4 regions of the Paenibacillus kandeliae genome follow, and region 1 is predicted to be linked to each of the others. Evidence: riboswitches for the same ligand, from Rfam matches in the RefSeq annotation. Region 1 holds a riboswitch; each other region holds the start of a gene.
The links. A riboswitch is a leader RNA that binds a small molecule or an ion and turns the genes downstream of it on or off. The one in region 1 is predicted to bind cyclic di-AMP.
Positions count from the first base shown of each region.

Region 2: it holds a riboswitch for cyclic di-AMP, as region 1 does, so the genes downstream of both, ABXR35_RS23200 (resuscitation-promoting factor) here and ABXR35_RS20315 (hypothetical protein) in region 1, are expected to answer to the same signal.
Region 3: it holds a riboswitch for cyclic di-AMP, as region 1 does, so the genes downstream of both, ABXR35_RS23730 (C40 family peptidase) here and ABXR35_RS20315 (hypothetical protein) in region 1, are expected to answer to the same signal.
Region 4: it holds a riboswitch for cyclic di-AMP, as region 1 does, so the genes downstream of both, kdpF (K(+)-transporting ATPase subunit F) here and ABXR35_RS20315 (hypothetical protein) in region 1, are expected to answer to the same signal.

Region 1 covers NZ_JBFDUZ010000005.1:46,414-50,753, forward strand. Annotated here, with positions in the region: gene ABXR35_RS20295 (DinB family protein) at 1-238, opposite strand, end outside; gene ABXR35_RS20300 (GNAT family N-acetyltransferase) at 500-1,078, opposite strand; gene ABXR35_RS20305 (hypothetical protein) at 1,138-1,461, opposite strand; gene ABXR35_RS20310 (oxidoreductase) at 1,592-2,293, opposite strand; gene ABXR35_RS20315 (hypothetical protein) at 2,417-2,830, opposite strand; cyclic di-AMP (ydaO/yuaA leader) riboswitch at 2,953-3,131, opposite strand; gene ABXR35_RS20320 (hypothetical protein) at 3,532-4,008, shown strand; gene ABXR35_RS20325 (universal stress protein) at 4,122-4,340, shown strand, end outside.
Region 2 covers NZ_JBFDUZ010000009.1:12,575-16,914, forward strand. Annotated here, with positions in the region: gene ABXR35_RS23195 (TatD family hydrolase) at 1-724, shown strand, start outside; cyclic di-AMP (ydaO/yuaA leader) riboswitch at 920-1,154, shown strand; gene ABXR35_RS23200 (resuscitation-promoting factor) at 1,469-2,563, shown strand; gene rnmV (ribonuclease M5) at 2,785-3,342, shown strand; gene rsmA (16S rRNA (adenine(1518)-N(6)/adenine(1519)-N(6))-dimethyltransferase RsmA) at 3,335-4,213, shown strand; gene veg (biofilm formation stimulator Veg) at 4,320-4,340, shown strand, end outside.
Region 3 covers NZ_JBFDUZ010000011.1:14,376-18,715, forward strand. Annotated here, with positions in the region: gene motA (flagellar motor stator protein MotA) at 1-330, opposite strand, end outside; gene ABXR35_RS23720 (hypothetical protein) at 520-813, shown strand; gene ABXR35_RS23725 (GNAT family N-acetyltransferase) at 968-1,480, opposite strand; gene ABXR35_RS23730 (C40 family peptidase) at 1,783-2,256, opposite strand; cyclic di-AMP (ydaO/yuaA leader) riboswitch at 2,268-2,406, opposite strand; gene ABXR35_RS23735 (YwhD family protein) at 2,896-3,411, shown strand; gene ABXR35_RS23740 (ATPase domain-containing protein) at 3,871-4,340, shown strand, end outside.
Region 4 covers NZ_JBFDUZ010000001.1:1,574,160-1,578,499, reverse strand. Annotated here, with positions in the region: gene kdpB (potassium-transporting ATPase subunit KdpB) at 1-353, opposite strand, end outside; gene kdpA (potassium-transporting ATPase subunit KdpA) at 504-2,168, opposite strand; gene kdpF (K(+)-transporting ATPase subunit F) at 2,200-2,280, opposite strand; cyclic di-AMP (ydaO/yuaA leader) riboswitch at 2,566-2,781, opposite strand; cyclic di-AMP (ydaO/yuaA leader) riboswitch at 2,866-3,066, opposite strand; gene ABXR35_RS06900 (SMI1/KNR4 family protein) at 3,454-4,340, opposite strand, start outside.

The DNA.
Region 1 (4,340 bases):
CGGCTGGAATCGGCGGACGCTGCGGCTGTTCTCCACGCACATGCGCCAGCATGAAATCCTGCCAGTACGTCATATGACTGATCAGCTGATGAATCGTATACGGCAGCCCATCTATACGCTGTCCAGATAGCTCCAAATCAATATCGGATAACGCTTTGGCAATCGGCAAGTGCCCTCTTTCCCCAATCAGGGATTGAACCAATGCTCTAGCAAAAGCCTGTTCTGCAGTTTGACTCATCTTCGTTCACCCTCCGTTTCTAGCTAAATGTATATCATTCAGCAGCAAATTTCAACGCGAGTACATAGTAGTGCAGTTAACAGTGTACAGCAATGAACATGCCTTCTGCCATTCATCGTTTCCGCCCCTACTCACATCGTCCACATATCGCTATGTACGACAAAAAGCCCCTCCGGTGCTCTCTACTGCATCTGCGTCACCAGTGAGGCTTTATTTTCTATCGCCTGTTGCCGCTAGTAGGATCGCCAATCGCTACGACGATCAAGCATTGTGGAAGCGATAAGCCAGCAATTGATCCTGCTCTGGCGTTTCGAGCGGCTCCTCGTCATATTTGTAATTGGTGTAATCGGTCAGCAATTGACGCCAAAAACGTCGAGTGTGCATATTGCGTCCCGTTGCATTCGTATGCAGCGCCCAGCTGCCTTTAAACTGTTCAAACACATGCGTCGCCGCCCGCTGCGCCAGCCCTTTACCACGGAAGGAACGCATGAGGAAAAACTCATGCAAAAAATACTGTGCCTGCTCCCCGTGCGGAATGTACGGCGGTGTGGATACGAGCGCAAAGCCTGCCGGAATGCCATCTACGCGCAGTAGAAACGGAAACAGAACGCCCGGATGCTGCCACCAGATTTTGAAGACGTCACTTTGCTGAGCCAGTGTTGCGCAGCATTCGTCTTCCTCAAATACGCCATATTGGTTCGGTGTGCGATCCCAGATTTCCGACATGTCATACAAATAAAAAGGATACATATTGCAAATAATATGCTTATCTGTCGCAGGGCAAAGCTCTACGTCCAGCTTATGTTCCATCATAGGTTCAAGTTCTGGATTGATATTCATACCAACCTCCTGCTAATTCGGGCATTGCCGCCGATGGGCAGCAAGCACCCTTCATTTTGTTACTTTTTCAATACGCCGGCTGCATGCCGCAGCGCCGCCATCGCCTGTTTCACAAAGGCGCGGTTTTCCGGCTCCCATTCGTTCGGATCGTCCATAAACGAATCCTCGATAAAATCCTCTAGCCCGCTAGCAATCTTCTTACGCTCCGCTGGATTGGCATTGCCCTTGCCACGTAGCGTCTGTACCGCCGTGCGCATATACCGGCACGATTGCTGTACAAAGGTATAGTCGTCCTTGTCCCATGCTTTGGGATTGTCCATATCGTAAAAGGCAATCCATTTCTCAATCTGGGTTGCCGCCTGTTTGTCATCCAATTGAGGCATTGTTCATTCTCCGTTCCGCAGCAGCAGCATGCTGCCCATCATCTTGATCTGGCTAGGCGTAGGCGCCGATTCGCCAACCTTTATTGTAGCCGCTTTGCATGATTCCGTACAGCCTACGTAGATATCGGATTCAGGAAGTCACTCGCTCCGGTGCAGAATCAGAGACAGCGCCCAGCTCATGTAGACGGTCTGAGTGGTACACATGCACCCCGCGCTGTTCCTTGCTGGCTATCCGGTAAAGCGCACGCGCTACGGTTTCCGCAGGAATCGCCTTGTACTTGGCTAACGCGCCGCCCATAAGCGGGGATAATGCTCTAGCAAGCACGGCACCAATACGTTCCCCTGCGCGGAATTCCTGACGCTCGCCAAGCAGCAGCGAAGGGCGTGCCGCAGAGAAAGACGGATAATCCAGCCCAGCCAGCTTTTGCTCCAGTTCTCCTTTGATCCGGTTGTAAAAGATTTTGGATGTATGGTCTGCACCCATCGCGCTGACCAGCAGCAACTGGGTAGCCCCCTGCCGCTTCGCCAGCTGCGCCAATGTCAGCGGATAAGTAACATCGATCCGGTACATGTTATCCTGTGTACCGGCTTTTTTGATCGTAGTGCCCAGACAGCAGTACACATCATCGGCAACCAGCAGATCCAGATGATCTTCTAAGTGTTCGTAATCTACGACAACCTGATTCACCCGCTTCATGCTTTCCCATTCTGGTACATGGTTTCGTACAAGAACGATGATTTGCCGGTATTCCGGCGCCTTTTGCAAAATAGACATCAGCGCGCTGCCTACCAATCCGGTTGCTCCGGCAATGAGTGCTACTTTATCGGTCATACGATCATCTCCAAACTTCATAAGTATGTACCGTCTGCTGCCGATGGAACGGTATGCAGCGGCATGATGGTTAATTCTCTATCCCTATACCTGCTTATGGTGGAGATGAGACTGCTCACACTGTCACAACAAAAAGGCGACACTGCCGCCATTCGTATGGACAATATAATCTGCGCCCAGACCTTTGTAAATCATACGTGAGTTGCTGCTTTCGGTAATGACATAAATCGGATCGCTTGTCCACGAGCGACACATCTGGATATAACGGCAGCACAACGGCAAACTCCGCTCAAACAGATACACTTTCCCGACCGTCATCTGCGGTAGACACCATTCATCCTGACGCTGCGTATCCAGCAGCAGTACATGATGGATGCCCATCCGTTCCATTCTTACTTTCTCACTATAGCTGTTCACGATCGCGGCAAAATCGATTCCTTTGACTTTGAGCAGCTGCATAAACTGCTCTCCTGCCCGCGTCGCCGGAGATACCAGCACATAAGACCTTGGTAACTCCGATTCCTGCTCCAACTCCATCTCTTTTCTCCTCCAATGTGTGAAGGCAAACAAAAAAGAAGCCGCACAAGAGGTACTCTCGCCGCTTCTCAAGCATTCCGAACAGCGCACAGCGGTGCCCTACCGGATGTCATGATCATTGTCGCCTCTCTTAATTCAGCTTACGAGGTTAGCTGACGGATTCGGGAGTAAGAGTCTCCCTACGGACAGGATCTGCGGTTCCCCACATGTCTCCTTGTTCCGATTCACCCCTGAAAAGCACCTATGGCACTTCTCGCTGGTTCCCCCGCTCTCCGCACAATTTGTTCTGCCCAGATGGCAGTACAACATACGGACATTCAGCTGGTAACGACATACGCATACAGCGATATGCCGAAATTTATGAACTTGAGACGAATCATACTCCCGTCCACGATCAAAGTAAAGGCAGACAGAATGTGGTTTTGTGTCAATTTGATGGTTCAGGCAGATGATGCAATGACTTTTCTCTCGTATTCGCTTGCTTACGCCATATTATTTCATTTTCCTGCAATTTTGCGAAAACAATAGCAAAACCGAGCATTATGACGATGCGGCTGCGAATCGCTGTGATGAATCCGATTACATGACTATCTTCCATCCCAAATCGGCAAGGATGAAGATTGGATTTCATTTACGCTGTCATGGAAATGTCCTATGATGGCTCACAACTAAACCTCACATTACAAGGAGTGTATGTATAAATGATCATGACTGCTGTTCCGCTCGTTGAAGAGATTGTCCGTCCGCATGGTGTTGCTGTTGATACGGCGCGTATCCGTCATATGGAGCTGTTTGTATATGACCATCAACGGCTGGCATTGCCGGATCACTGCGAATTTTTGCATTGCGGATTGCTGCGTATGTGTGGCAGTGGTGCAGCGGGCTGGGCAGAATTTGAATTCTCCGACGGTACGACTCATCTGGATCTGGTGAAATGGGCATCTGTGTTTACGAGGCTCAAAGGGCAGACGGGCATGCAGGCGGCACAGTATATGCAGCAGCATGAATCGCAATGGGGCTTTACCCGCACCCATCTGGCAAGCGAGGCACTAGTGGACTGGCAGAAAAGCCTGATCGGTGCCGAAAGCAATCAAGCAAATAGCAGAGCTACCGTATCTTCTTTACCTGCGGAGCGGAATTTTTTGAGTCATTATTGCAGCGCATATTATTCTTTTTAGTCTATGCTGGTTAAGTGTCTGTATGGGCGTGAACAAACGGCTTGTTAGCCGTTTGGGGACACTGGCATCTACCTTATGACAATTGATACTTATACAAAGGGGCGTTACAGGTCATGCACGAAGAAAAGATCATGGTCGGTGTACACTACAATCTGAATGGGGAACGGCTGATTCGGCGCGGCATCCGGCTCGCCCAGCTGCTTCAGGCACCACTGATCGTACTGAGTATACTGGATGAACCCGTGAGCGAACTGGATATGGAAGACCAGAATTACTACAACAGCTGGAAAAAGCTGACCGAAGAAGCAGGCGGTACTTTTATGGTCGTGCAG
Region 2 (4,340 bases), on a different contig from region 1:
TGAGGATCGCAAAGAAGTGATTCAAAACGCGTACGATTCCGGTGTGACACGAATGGTAAATGTTGGTTTTGACCGAGAGACGATCCCGACGACGATGAAGCTAGTAGAAGAGTATGATTTTATCTATGCAGCGGTAGGCTGGCATCCGGTAGAAGCGATCACGATGCAGCCGGGTGATCTGGAGTGGATTGCATCTTTATGCAGTCATGAAAAGGTCGTTGCCATTGGTGAAATTGGTCTGGATTATCATTGGGATAAATCACCCAAAGATGTGCAACACCGCGTCCTACGTGAACAAATTGGTCTTGCACGCGAGATTAACATGCCGATTGTGATCCATAACCGAGATGCGCATGAAGACATTGTTCGTATTCTGCGTGAGGAAAAAGCATCCGAAGTTGGCGGCATTATGCACTCCTTCTCTGGCAGCTGGGAAACCGCCAAAATGTGTCTCGATATGGGCTTCCATTTGTCATTTGGTGGACCAATTACTTTCAAAAATGCCAAGCAGCCAAAAGAGGTGCTAAAGCAGGTTCCAATGGACCGATTATTACTAGAAACAGACTCCCCTTATTTGACTCCACATCCATATCGTGGTAAAAGAAATAACTCAGGATATGTCACATTGGTAGCAGAGGCAGCTGCCGAGCTAAAAGGTGTTTCTCTGGAAGAAATTAGTGAAATTACAACGAAAAATGCACTGGCATTATTTGGTATACGATGAAATAGGGAGAAAAACCACCGAAAAACCGAGCTAGAACGATATATGAATGAATTTTAACCACTAAATGCTCAAATGTTACAAGTTTTTAACCACTTTTTCTGAAAAACGGAGTTGAGGTTTGCTTTACAGTGGGGTTGAGTTCGGGATATTATTTCATCAGTGATTTAATCTTGTTGTTTATGAACGAGATTCCATGATTCGGTCTCGCTGAGTTTCCTACATAGGAGAACGGGGGAACCAACAGCTGTCTTCATTCACTTGAAACCGGCAATACCGGAAGACAGATTGTATGATTCCTGATACAGGGTCTTTGGGGTGAATTGAAATTTACTTGCGCCATGAGCGGAGGACGTTTCACAGGGCAATCTATACAGGCAGTATGAATGTCCGAACCCGACAGCTAACCTCGTAAGCGATGCAGAGGCAACCTCTCATTTTCTAAAAGTTTCCAAGATGGTACAGTCGTCGGAAGCCCAGGAAGAGTTGCTCTTGCACTTTTCCCAAGGCTTTTTTGTTTTGTGCAAAAGGAAAAGGTAAGATGAGAAAACCCGGATTTTCACTGTTCGGGAACGGAAGCCGCTTGGACTGACCATGGCGCAGGCACATTGCACAACACGAAACGATTACCGAAATGCGCCGGTATTCGTAAACACGATAAACGCCTGTGGAAATTCTGATATAGTCGCGTCTTAACTCATTTAAGATACAGCAAGACGGCGAGACTATGTAAGGAGGACGGAAGAAGTGGGAATTGCTCCTTTCAAAGAAACCCATGGTTCACGCTCATCCAGCATGTCTTACGCGCTGCGTTGGAAGCAAAAAAATCTACGCTTTGCCTTATTCACTTCGCTGGCAGTTGTTATGGTAATCGCCATGGCACTCTGGCTTCTGTATATGCAGGCAGGCAAAAATATTTATGTGATCGTTGATGGCAAAGCTCAGAGCGTCGAAACACGCAAACTGAATCTTTCCGATCTGCTGGCGGAACAGAACATTACGGTTGCGCCGCAAGACAAAGTTTCCATGCCCATGAACGGAGCGATCCAAGATGGGGACAAAGTGTATGTGAACCACGCGGTCGCCGTGAATATTACGGCTGATGGCAAAACGAAACAAGTGTACACTACTGCCAAAACAGTAGGCAGTACACTCGACCAAGCTGGCGTTGACCTCGGCGAAGAGGACAAGTTGACACCAACGGTCGAAACAGCAGTACAACACGATATGGATATTAAACTGGTTAGAACGACTTCCTTTGTAGCCAAGCAGGTTGTCGAACTGCCTTATCAGGTTGTTAAAAAACAGGACAGCACATTGCTGGAAGGCAAAACGAAGCTAGTCCAAAGCGGACAAAAAGGCAAGGTTGTCCAATATGTTGAAAAAACATACGAAGATGGAGAATTTGTCTCCAAGCGCATGATCGATAAGAAAACGACTGCTGAGGTGCAAGATAAGGTTGTCGCTGTCGGAACGAAAAAGCAGCAACCAAAACTGCTCGCTGCCAGTTCGTCATCTCATTCGGATAAAGATTTCTCTTATGCCAAAGTATTGAACAATGTAACGCTGACTGCGTACTCCTCTCAGGAGCCAGGGCTTGGTACAACGACTGCTTCTGGAACACGAGTAACAGAAGGACGTACCATCGCTGTAGATACGAGTGTCATCCCGATGGGATGGTGGGTATACATCGAAGGTGTCGGCTATCGTCGTGCAGAAGATACAGGCAGCGCCATTAATGGCAATAAGATTGACGTATATATTGACAGCCTGAGTCAAGCAAGAGCATTCGGTCGCAAATCCGGTTATACCGTATATGTGATCGGTCCGGTAAAACCGTAAGACAGGTAGCGGAAGATGCACTTGCTGCGCTGATAGCGCTGAATTGTGATATAATAGTTATTAACCATGAGCGTGAATAGAACCAACAGAAGAAGGGGAATCTTCCCCTTCTTTTTGTTTGTTATTTTGTTATACTGAGGACAATATGCACAAGGCCGATCATACGGATGAGCAGGGCAGCATCCTGCCCCATACGGCCCAGAAGGGAAGCGTCAGATCAAGTGATCAAAGAGGTAATTGTTGTAGAAGGACGGGATGACACGGTAGCGATCAAGCGTGCAGTAGATGCGGACACGATTGAAACGGGCGGCTCTGCCATCGGTTCGCAGGTGATCCAACGCGTTAGACTGGCACAGGAGCGTCGTGGCGTTATTATTTTGACGGACCCTGATCATGCAGGGGAACGCATTCGTAAAATTGTCTCCCGCGAAGTACCGGGCTGCAAGCATGCGTTCATACCCGAAAGCGAAGCAACACGCAAAGGCGACATCGGTGTAGAAAATGCCTCACCGCAAGCGATTCGCGAAGCGCTGTCCCGTCTGCACAGCGAGATGCCGGAAGCGGAGACGCTGATCGACTGGGATGATCTGATCATGACTGGGCTGGTGATGCATCCCAAGGCGGCGGCACGTCGTATGATCATGGGCAATCTGCTCGGCATCGGTTACGGCAACGGCAAGCAGTTTCATAAACGGCTGCGCATATTTGGCATCAGCCGCGAAGAATTCGCGGCAGCACTTTCACAACTTGAAGCGGAGGAACAGCAATCCCATGACTGATAGACACGATATCGCCACGCCCGGACGGACGAAGGAGATTATTCATAAACACGGATTTTCGTTTAAAAAGAGCCTGGGTCAGAACTTTCTGATCGACGCCAACATTCTGAACAAGATTGTCGATGCAGCTGATCTGACACCAGAGCGCGGTGCGCTGGAGATCGGTCCTGGTATCGGCGCGCTGACCGAGCGTCTGGCACGTCAGGCAAGCCGTGTAACGGCGGTAGAGATCGACCAGCGTTTGATCCCTATTTTGCAGGATTCATTGCAGGAGTATAGCAATGTGCATGTACGTCACGGTGATGTGCTCAAGGTCGATCTACAGCAATTGTTCCGTGAGGACTTTGCCGAGGTGGACAAGGTGAGCGTGGTGGCAAATTTGCCGTATTACGTGACAACACCGATTCTGATGAAGCTGCTGGAGGAGAAGCTGCCACTGGATAACATTGTCGTGATGATCCAGAAGGAAGTGGCACAGCGCATGGCGGCGTCACCGGGCGGTAAGGATTACGGTAGCTTGAGTATTGCGGTTCAGTATTACTGTATTCCAGAAGTAGTCTGCATCGTACCGAAAACGGTCTTTATCCCGCAACCGAATGTAGAGTCTGCGGTTATCCGCTTGAAGCTGAGAGAGCAGCCAGCGGTACAGGTAGAGGACGAGCAGCATTTCTTCGATCTGGTACAGTCTAGCTTTGTCCAGCGTCGTAAAACCATTTCCAATAACCTGAAGACACGTTTTGGCGGTGATCGTGAGCAATTGGACGGTTTGCTGCATGAAGCGGGCATTGATCCGGCACGTCGTGGGGAAACGCTAAGCCTTGAAGAATACGCGCGGTTAAGCCATGTATTTTTACAAGCAGGTATTCGCTAAAAAAATCATTGACAAAATAAATTTTGTGTTGCATAATTTATTATTTGATTGACATTTCTTTTCCTTTTTGTTACAATAGGGAGTAGGAAAAGAGGTGGTTGTAGGCATGGCTAACAACGCGCTTACC
Region 3 (4,340 bases), on a different contig from region 1:
GAGAAAGGAATTGTCGATTTCTTCAACTTTGGATTCCAGCGCGAGCAAACCTTCGCGGCGCGTAATGGAAGCCCAGTCCATGAATGTACGAACCAGTTCCTTTTTGTCGAGCAGAGTCTGATTTTTGAAAATGATTCCGAACAGTTTCGGAACACGTTTGACTTCGGGCATCGGGAACGCCATAAAGATCGTTGCGGCTGTACCTACCAGGATGATAACGTAGGCAGCAGGGTTGTTAACCAGACTGACCAGTGGTGCGCCCTTGAGGATCATACCGACAACTAGAGAGAGAATCCCGAGTACCAGACCAAGAATTGTTGAAATTTGCATAATACACCTCGTCCATGAGTATATGTTGTATGGCTTGCATCATTCTCTTCCATGGAATGATGGCATTGCTTGATTCGCTGATACTTTTGTTATCGACAGAATATGATGCTTTATGAAGAGTTTTTTTAAGTTATAATGGAAAGAAGTTGGCAATTGTAACAATATAGACAGATGGACTGGAGGTTCGTTATGGGCGTTAAACATGGACGCGAGTATGAGGATATACTGACTGATTTGACGACGGCGTTGGACTTGATTCCCGATTGTTATCTATTTTTTCAAATGCCGCCGGAAGAATGGGCAGGCTTACAGGCAGAGGAGCGCCGTGAGGTGCAAGAGGCGCTAGCAGAGGATCTATTTTATGCGCTTGGTTCCGAACCTTCCATTCAGGTCGGCAGCGGGGTAGTCATTTATGCTGCGGATACGCACCGGATCGATATTTTGATCGGGGAAACGGAAATGACCTTTGTTCCGCTGATCTGATGAACAGGGTACGATGAATATAAATGGGTAAAATGAAAAAGACCGGATGACGGGAGAAGGCGTATTGCTTCTTTTGTCATTCGGTCTTTTGTCGTTGGATGCCCATAGTAAAGAAGGATGCTTGGGCAGTCACTGGTATCGGTATGCCGAATCTTTATGGCGATGAGGTTCTATCTGCGTCCGCTTGGTAAACCATACAATAGAATGGCTTCATACCGTCCGGTGTACGGCGATCATATGCATCGGTAATATGAAATCCAGCTTTCTGATACGTACGGATGGCGCGCTGATTCCAAGTGAGTACTTCCAGATCGATCTCTGCTTCAGGCTTCCGTGCTATCGCTTCTTCGGTAATGACACGGACAAATGCTTCGCCATAACCGTTGCCGCATAGATCGGGTCGCATGCCTACACCGAGTCGAACAGTACCTTCCAATGGGAAAAACTGTGCGAATCCAAATAGCACACCTGTACTGTCTAAAATGGAGGCATATTGCTCCTTGCGCAGCTTTGGATCGCCAAACTCCACTTCCAGTTGCTGCATCTGATCCCATGACATCCAGCCATAAATATCGTAAGGGGCTTGATATACCCATGTACAAATATCAGCCGCATGGGCCTCAGTCATTTCCGTAACGATGAAGGGCGGGGTGAGGGAAATCGACATGAATCACTGCTCCTTTTTGAAGATGATTGAAGATCAAATGAGACGGGTATTAACTAAAAATAATTAAAATAAATATTGGAAAACATGTTTACCATAATTATGGCGTGGTTAATTATTAGTAGACATAATTACCAAATCAATATCTCAAATACTGGATAACTTTTTTCCAAATAAGTGTAACCAATTTCGGTTTTGTTTCGTTTATATAGTACAAGAACAAATAAAAAACCGCAAAAGATTCTGGCGGGAATCTCTTACGGTTATGAATCACAAAATATAAGGTTATTATTTAAAAGGTTATATTAATTGTCGGTTGCGAACGTGTCAAAAGCATAATTGCTCATTACGCGTTTAGCGCCGACATAGCGTTCTGCGTAATAATCCATGCTGAGGTTATCAATACGTACGCCTCTGGATGTGGAAGCATGCGCGAATTGCGTGCTGCTTACCATGACTCCTACATGTGAAACTCCTGCTCCAGTCGTGTTGAAGAAGACGAGGTCTCCAGCTTGCAGATTGTCTCTACTTACTGCGTCGCCTACTTGGAATTGCGATGTGGATTGACGCGGCAGATCAATGTTCATTTTACTGAATACATATTGAGTGAATCCGGAGCAATCGAAACCGTTGAAAGAGGTTCCCCCGATGCGGTACGGTGTTCCCATTGCTGGATCAATGATCTGGTCCATTTTGGAATCAGCATGTGCACTGCTATTCCCCATAACAGTAAATGCAATTGCGAATCCCATTAGTGCGGCGGTTAGTTTCTTTTTCATGTTCAAAATCATTTGTCCCCTTCCAATGCCTACGAGGTTAGCTTAAGGATTCGGTAGAAGGCTTCCCCTATGATCCCTCTCTTGCAAGATCAATTCACCCAAAACGGTTCCCCCGTTTCCCGGTGCCACGGAATTTGGCTTTACACTTTGTTAATGCACCGTATGACGATATCCAACTTTTTCGACAAAAATCAGCTTTTCTGGTAAAAGTTACAAGATGACATTTTAAAGTTTACAAAGTTGTTACTAAAAACTCGCTGGGTTTATTCTAACAGAGCTTTTTTACTTTGGCAACGTTTGATAACTGTTTTTCTACGAAAATTATTGTCATCTTTATGACATGGCAGGATGAAAACCGCGCCAATAAAGGGATTACATTTATGAAAAAAAATTCATTTTTTAGTGCAAGGTGATGATTGTTTACGCGTGAACTGGCTGATTTATGATTGCTTTCCTTTTTTTCGGTCATTTTTTTGTAAACTTTATACTTTTGTCGATATTTGTTTTGATTTTTTGATACTTTATCTAACATACAGCCTGTGGCATTAGTTTTTTGACCCTAATCCGCTACAATCATGTTAAAATCAATCATATGAAGATATCGGTTCATATTTGAATAAAAAAGGAGTTACTTTTACCATGGATCAAAATCAACAACCTGCCAAAAAATCAATGTCTTTAAATATTATTAGTAGCAGCACCAAGAGCAGCAAGCATAAGGGATTCGGTGCAGGCTCGATTAATCTGAACAATGTTTCTCCTATTATTATTGATCGCGGCGAAGCAACGATTGATATTGGTGCGATGCACGCGAAGAGCAAAGTGGAGCGCGGGATCAAATTCAGCGCTGAGCGCGAGGATGTTGTCGGTGGTCGCCAAGTATGGGTTGTCTGGGTAGCGGTGGACAAGCAGCCAGAGGGCGGTAGCTACGCTGGAGCAACAGCCTGTGAGATGTGGATTAATGAAGAAGACAAAAAAGGCTGGAAAATCCTCGCTGACCACGTAAACAAGCTGGACTATGCGATCAAGCGTCGAATCATGCTGAGCGAGCTAGGCAGCGAAGATAAAGCGGCATTGAAAAAACTACTGTCCACGCATAACCAAGAGTGGTGGGATCGTTCGCCAGAAGAGTTAAAAGAAGCATTGGAAGGCTAATCGGTAATCAGTATAGATTCCGAGGCTGCTGCAATGGGTACGTAGAGTATAATCATCACAATACAATGAACGGGTGGGAATGACGATTTACTGTCTGGAATACCGGTATTCCTGCCCGCCGTCTATATTCCCACAACAGGCTTGATGTACAACAAAGAGGCTGGAGATCAACTGATTTCCAGCCTCTTTGTATAATTATTCGCAGGTATTCATTTAAATTTAAAATAACCGGATAAAATGCTGTATTTTTTGGTCTAAATTTATTCAATTTATTAAGAAACTGCAATGATAAACTGGAAAAAAAGGGTATAAATGATTAAATACTTTTGACTCGTTATAAAAATGGGAAATTCCTTTCTTCAAAGTGCCTTACGTTGTTATAATTGCTTTACAGTCATCTTCGTAGGAAAAGCTAACCCTTGCATGACTAAACTATGCTACAGATGGAGGGAGCAATACATGAACAACATCAATGCTATTCATACGGGTATACCAGGACTGGACGATATTTTGTACGGTGGTATACCGCCAGGGTCTGTAGTGATTTTGGAAGGCGAACCAGGTACCGGTAAAACGACAGTCGGTATGCAATTTCTGGTAGAAGGAGCCACAAACTTTGACGAGCCGGGAATCTACATTACCTTTGAAGAACTGCCGGAGCAAATATACGAAGATATGAGAGGGTTCGGATGGGATCTGCGTCAGCTAGAGCAGGAAAATCGGCTGCGCGTTATTTGTATGGAGCCGGATATTTTACTGGATCAAATGCTACAGCCAGGTGGTATTTTTGAAAGTATGGTCGGTGAGATCGGCTGCAAACGCGTCGTGATCGATAGTATCAGTCTATTCCGACTGGTGAGCACGGATGAGCAGGTGCGCAACAATGTGTACACCATCCGCAATATTATGCGCAAGCACTCGCTGACTTC
Region 4 (4,340 bases), on a different contig from region 1:
GACGGAACTTCGATGATGCGGTCACCGTCTACTTTATGGGCAGTGATTTCTTTTTTTGTTTTTTTGAGTGAATCGGCTTGTGCCTTACCCCGTCCTTCTGCCAGTGCTTCGGCAAAGTTGGCGAACAATATGGTCAGCAGCAGAATCAGAGAAACGGTAATATTGAAACCGGTCGATACCGATTCGCCAAATGCGTTTGGAGCGAAGATCAGCAAAATGCTGATCACCAGCCCGACTTCAACGACGAACATGACCGGATTTTTAATCATAAGCAGTGGGTTTAATTTCACAAACGACTGCTGTAATGCTTTGGTTATCAGTTCCCGGTTCATCACGGAAGCTTGATTTTTCATTGCTGATTCCTCCACCTGATTGTCACTTATTTCTATTATATGGACGTGCTTGAATATGGACGTATCATTATATCAATGCGTGTGCCTACGCCATTAGCGATTTTACATGATCGCTTGTTCGATGTGGCATCATGGTAAACCTACGATAGGTTACAACGTTAACTGTTCCGCAATCGGTCCCAGTACGAGGGCTGGGAAGAACGTCAATGCGCCAACCAGTACTACGATTACGATGAACACGCCACCAAACAATGCCTGATCGGTGCGCAGCGTACCACTGCTTTCGGGAACTGGTGTTTTGGCGAGCAACGAACCAGCAACAGCAAGCAGCGTTACCATAGAGAAGAAGCGCGCAATAAACATGACCGCACCGGTTGAAATATTCCAGAATAGTGTATTATCGCCCAATCCCTCGAACCCTGATCCGTTGTTAGCCGCAGAGGATGTGAATTCGTACAGGGCTTGGGTCAGTCCGTGGAAACCCGGATTGGAGATTGTATCTGGATAGTAGGTCAATGCCAATGCTGTCGGTGCCAAAATAAGCAGCGGCTGAATGAGCAATGTGACCGCAATCAGCTTCATCTCTTTTCCTTCAATCTTACGACCGAGGAATTCCGGTGTACGTCCTACCATCAGACCGGATAGGAAGACCGAGATGATCGCATACATCAGCACGTTCATCATACCGACCCCAGAACCACCAAACACGGTATTCAGCATCATATTGCTGATTGTTATCATTCCACCAATCGGTGTCAGTGTATCGTGCATCGTATTGATTGCTCCCGTTTCAGAAGCGGTCGTTACGACAGAATAGAGCGAGGATTGCTCTACGCCAAATCGTACTTCTTTTCCTTCCATGGAGCCTGCACTTTGCTGCAATCCCAGTTGATTGATCAGCGGATTGCCTTGATGCTCCGCATACAGCGATACGCTCAGCATAACAACAAACATCATCGCCATGGATACGAATAATACGCGACCCTGCTTCAGATTGTTTACCATGCGTCCATACGTAAATGGCAATGACGTTGGTACAAGCAGCATCAGCAGCATTTGCAGCATATTACTCAGTCCATTCGGATTCTCAAAAGGATGCGCTGAGTTGGCTCCGAAGAAACCGCCGCCGTTATTACCTAACTCCTTGATCGCTAGGAAACTACCGATCGGTCCCATGCCAATCTCCTGCTGTGCGCCCTGTATGGTCGTTGCTGTCACGGAAGTATGCATCGTTTGCGGTACACCCAGACTGATAAACACCAGTGCAGCCACAATTGCTAGTGGCAGCAAAATGCGTGTAATCGCCCGTGTCAGATCGACGAAAAAGTTACCGAGTGGCTTGCCTGCCAGACCGCGAATAAAGGCGATGGCTACAGCAATACCAGTAGCTGGTGAGACGAACATCATGAAGATAATGGATGTCATTTGCGAGAACAGCGACAAACCGCTTTCACCGCTATAATGCTGTAAATTTGTATTGGTCATAAAGCTGATCGCTGTATTAAATGCTAGATCCGGGCTCATCGCCGCGATACCAGCAGGATTCAGCGGTAGCTTATCCTGTAATCGGAAAATGATATACACGATTAGCAGCATGATAGTATTGCTGACCAAGAGCGCTGCGGCGTATTGCTTCCACGTTTGATTGCTCTGACGAATACCGCCGATTTTGAAAATCAGTTTTTCCAGTGGTCCGAACCAGCGATCCAGACGCCCTGTTTTATAATCAAATACACGAGCCATATACAAGCCCATAGGACGAGCCAGTAACAGCGCGATTAATAAGGTAACGGCAACTCCGATGTATGCTAACATACTCACTCCACTCTCTTCTGTTGGTTTCGGTTTAGAATTTCTCGGGATAGATCAGGGCATAACATAGATATAACAGTACGCCTGCAATGATAATCCATAATAACCAGGTCATTGTTCCTTCCCTCTTTCCCCGATCACTCTGGACGACCATTCTCCCAGTCCTCCAAGCGCGAATGCAATGAGTAATACCAACACAATCATGATCAAATCCAGCATGATACGTAACTCCTTCAATCCAAATTAATTACATGTCAAATGGTGTTATCCCGAATTTGGGCATAAAAAAAGAAGCCTCGGTAAAATGGAACTTTTCACCGGGCTTCCCCTATTGACCGCACGAAACTCGTACAGACATCATCGGATGCCTGCAATCCCTTCGCCGGTTCAAGCCGGATATAAGTTCTCCCTGATTCGCTGACGAGGTTAGCTGTCGGGTTCGGGCTGGAAGATTGCCCGTTCCGGTCATCCCGGAATTCACCCCATGTCCATGCTGTGCAAAGCCGTTGCCTAAGCAGTATCAGCTTTTGTACAGCGTGACGATTGGTTCCCCCGCTTTCCGGCGGACAGTTGATGAATGGCTGTCCACATATCGGAAATTAAGCGTAATTGATTGTACAAGGTTCAGAATATTCCCAAAAAGCGCACAATAAAACACAGAGCTTTGTTTACCCTGTGTCGTGTCGGCACAAGTTCCACACTCCTCTCTCGACTTCCGCTTACGAGGTTAGCTGTCGGATTCGGGCGGTGAGAGTCGCCCTACGCCCAGCGCCGGTCCCATGGTTACCGGTGCTAAGCGATTCACCCCATGCAGTCTGTCGGCGGCTCTCACACCTCCGATCATCCTGACAATTGGTTCCCCCGTTTTCCGGCATAACCGGAAACTCAGCAATAAAGAACAAGAAACATTGTGATGCTATGGTTCATTCTGAACAAAAATGATTCCCGTTACCGGTGAATCTCTAAATCCTGAAATGTATATTACGCCTGTCGCGCGAAAGAGTAAAGCAGATCAAAAAGGCAAAAAAAGCCCTTTTTGACCACAAGTTTGATTTTTAAAAGTTTAGTAAATTGCTACCTGTCGCAAGCTACTTTTTTCTCTGCTTTACTCCCATTTACTCACTTTTTACATTTTGTTTCATTGTGCCACGCAATGTTTTCGCAACTGACTGAAAAAAGATATGTCATTATTTTCAATATCGATTGGATGCCTATCTATATACTATGATCTATCGGTCTGCATATCAAAAAACCGGAGCACCATGCGCTCCGGTAGGTATATTGGCAATTAGCGCCGATTATAGTTGGACCAGATTTCAAACTGTTCATTGGTGAGATCGCCTGTCAGACTAGAGAAGTCAACCAGCTGACTAAAACCGTCCTTAATCTGATCGAATTGTGCAAAGCTGCCTGTAAAGCTACGCAACGTCGTTGACCGCGTAATCGATTCTAACTGAGAAATATCGCTATTATCCAGCAGACTTAACTTTTGCAAAGAGCGAAGGTCTGCAAGTGCAGAAGCATCCTGCAAATACAAATGTTGAAAGGTTAATTCCTGCAATTGCTCGAATGCACGTAAATGATCGGCATTGTCCCATGTTCCGCCATTAACGGTTAACGATAATAAAGGCAGTGTGCCAATCATCTCCCAATCCTGAGGCTGCCATGTATGTGCATCATGAATTGTCAGATGACGCAATTGCTGCATATCGCTAATCACCTGAGCCGCCTTATGTGAAGGTGCTGAAATTGTCAACGTAGTTAATGTCTTTATCTTCAATAGCGGACGATAATCCTCTATCGGCGTATCATTACAAGATAGCTTTGTCAGCCTTGACAGAGTGGCAAGTGGCGTTAGATCGGTTACTGATGTGCCCGCAATGTTCAAGCTATGCAAATACTTCAGATTGGATAATGGCGTCAGATCGTGAATCGGATTGTTTAGCAAATACAGCTTTTTCAATTCGCTACAATTTACAAGCGGCTGTACATCCATAATCTGGTTGCGTGACAGGCTCAGTTCGCGCACCTCGCTGCAACGTTCCAAGCCGCTTAGATCGCTTAGATTCTCGTTGATCAGAAAAATCTGGTATTGGCGAACAAATTCCTCAGGCGTAGCATTTTGCTGCCGAATCAATTCTTGCCATGGCTGGGATAGACGTCCCATCCAGGCCG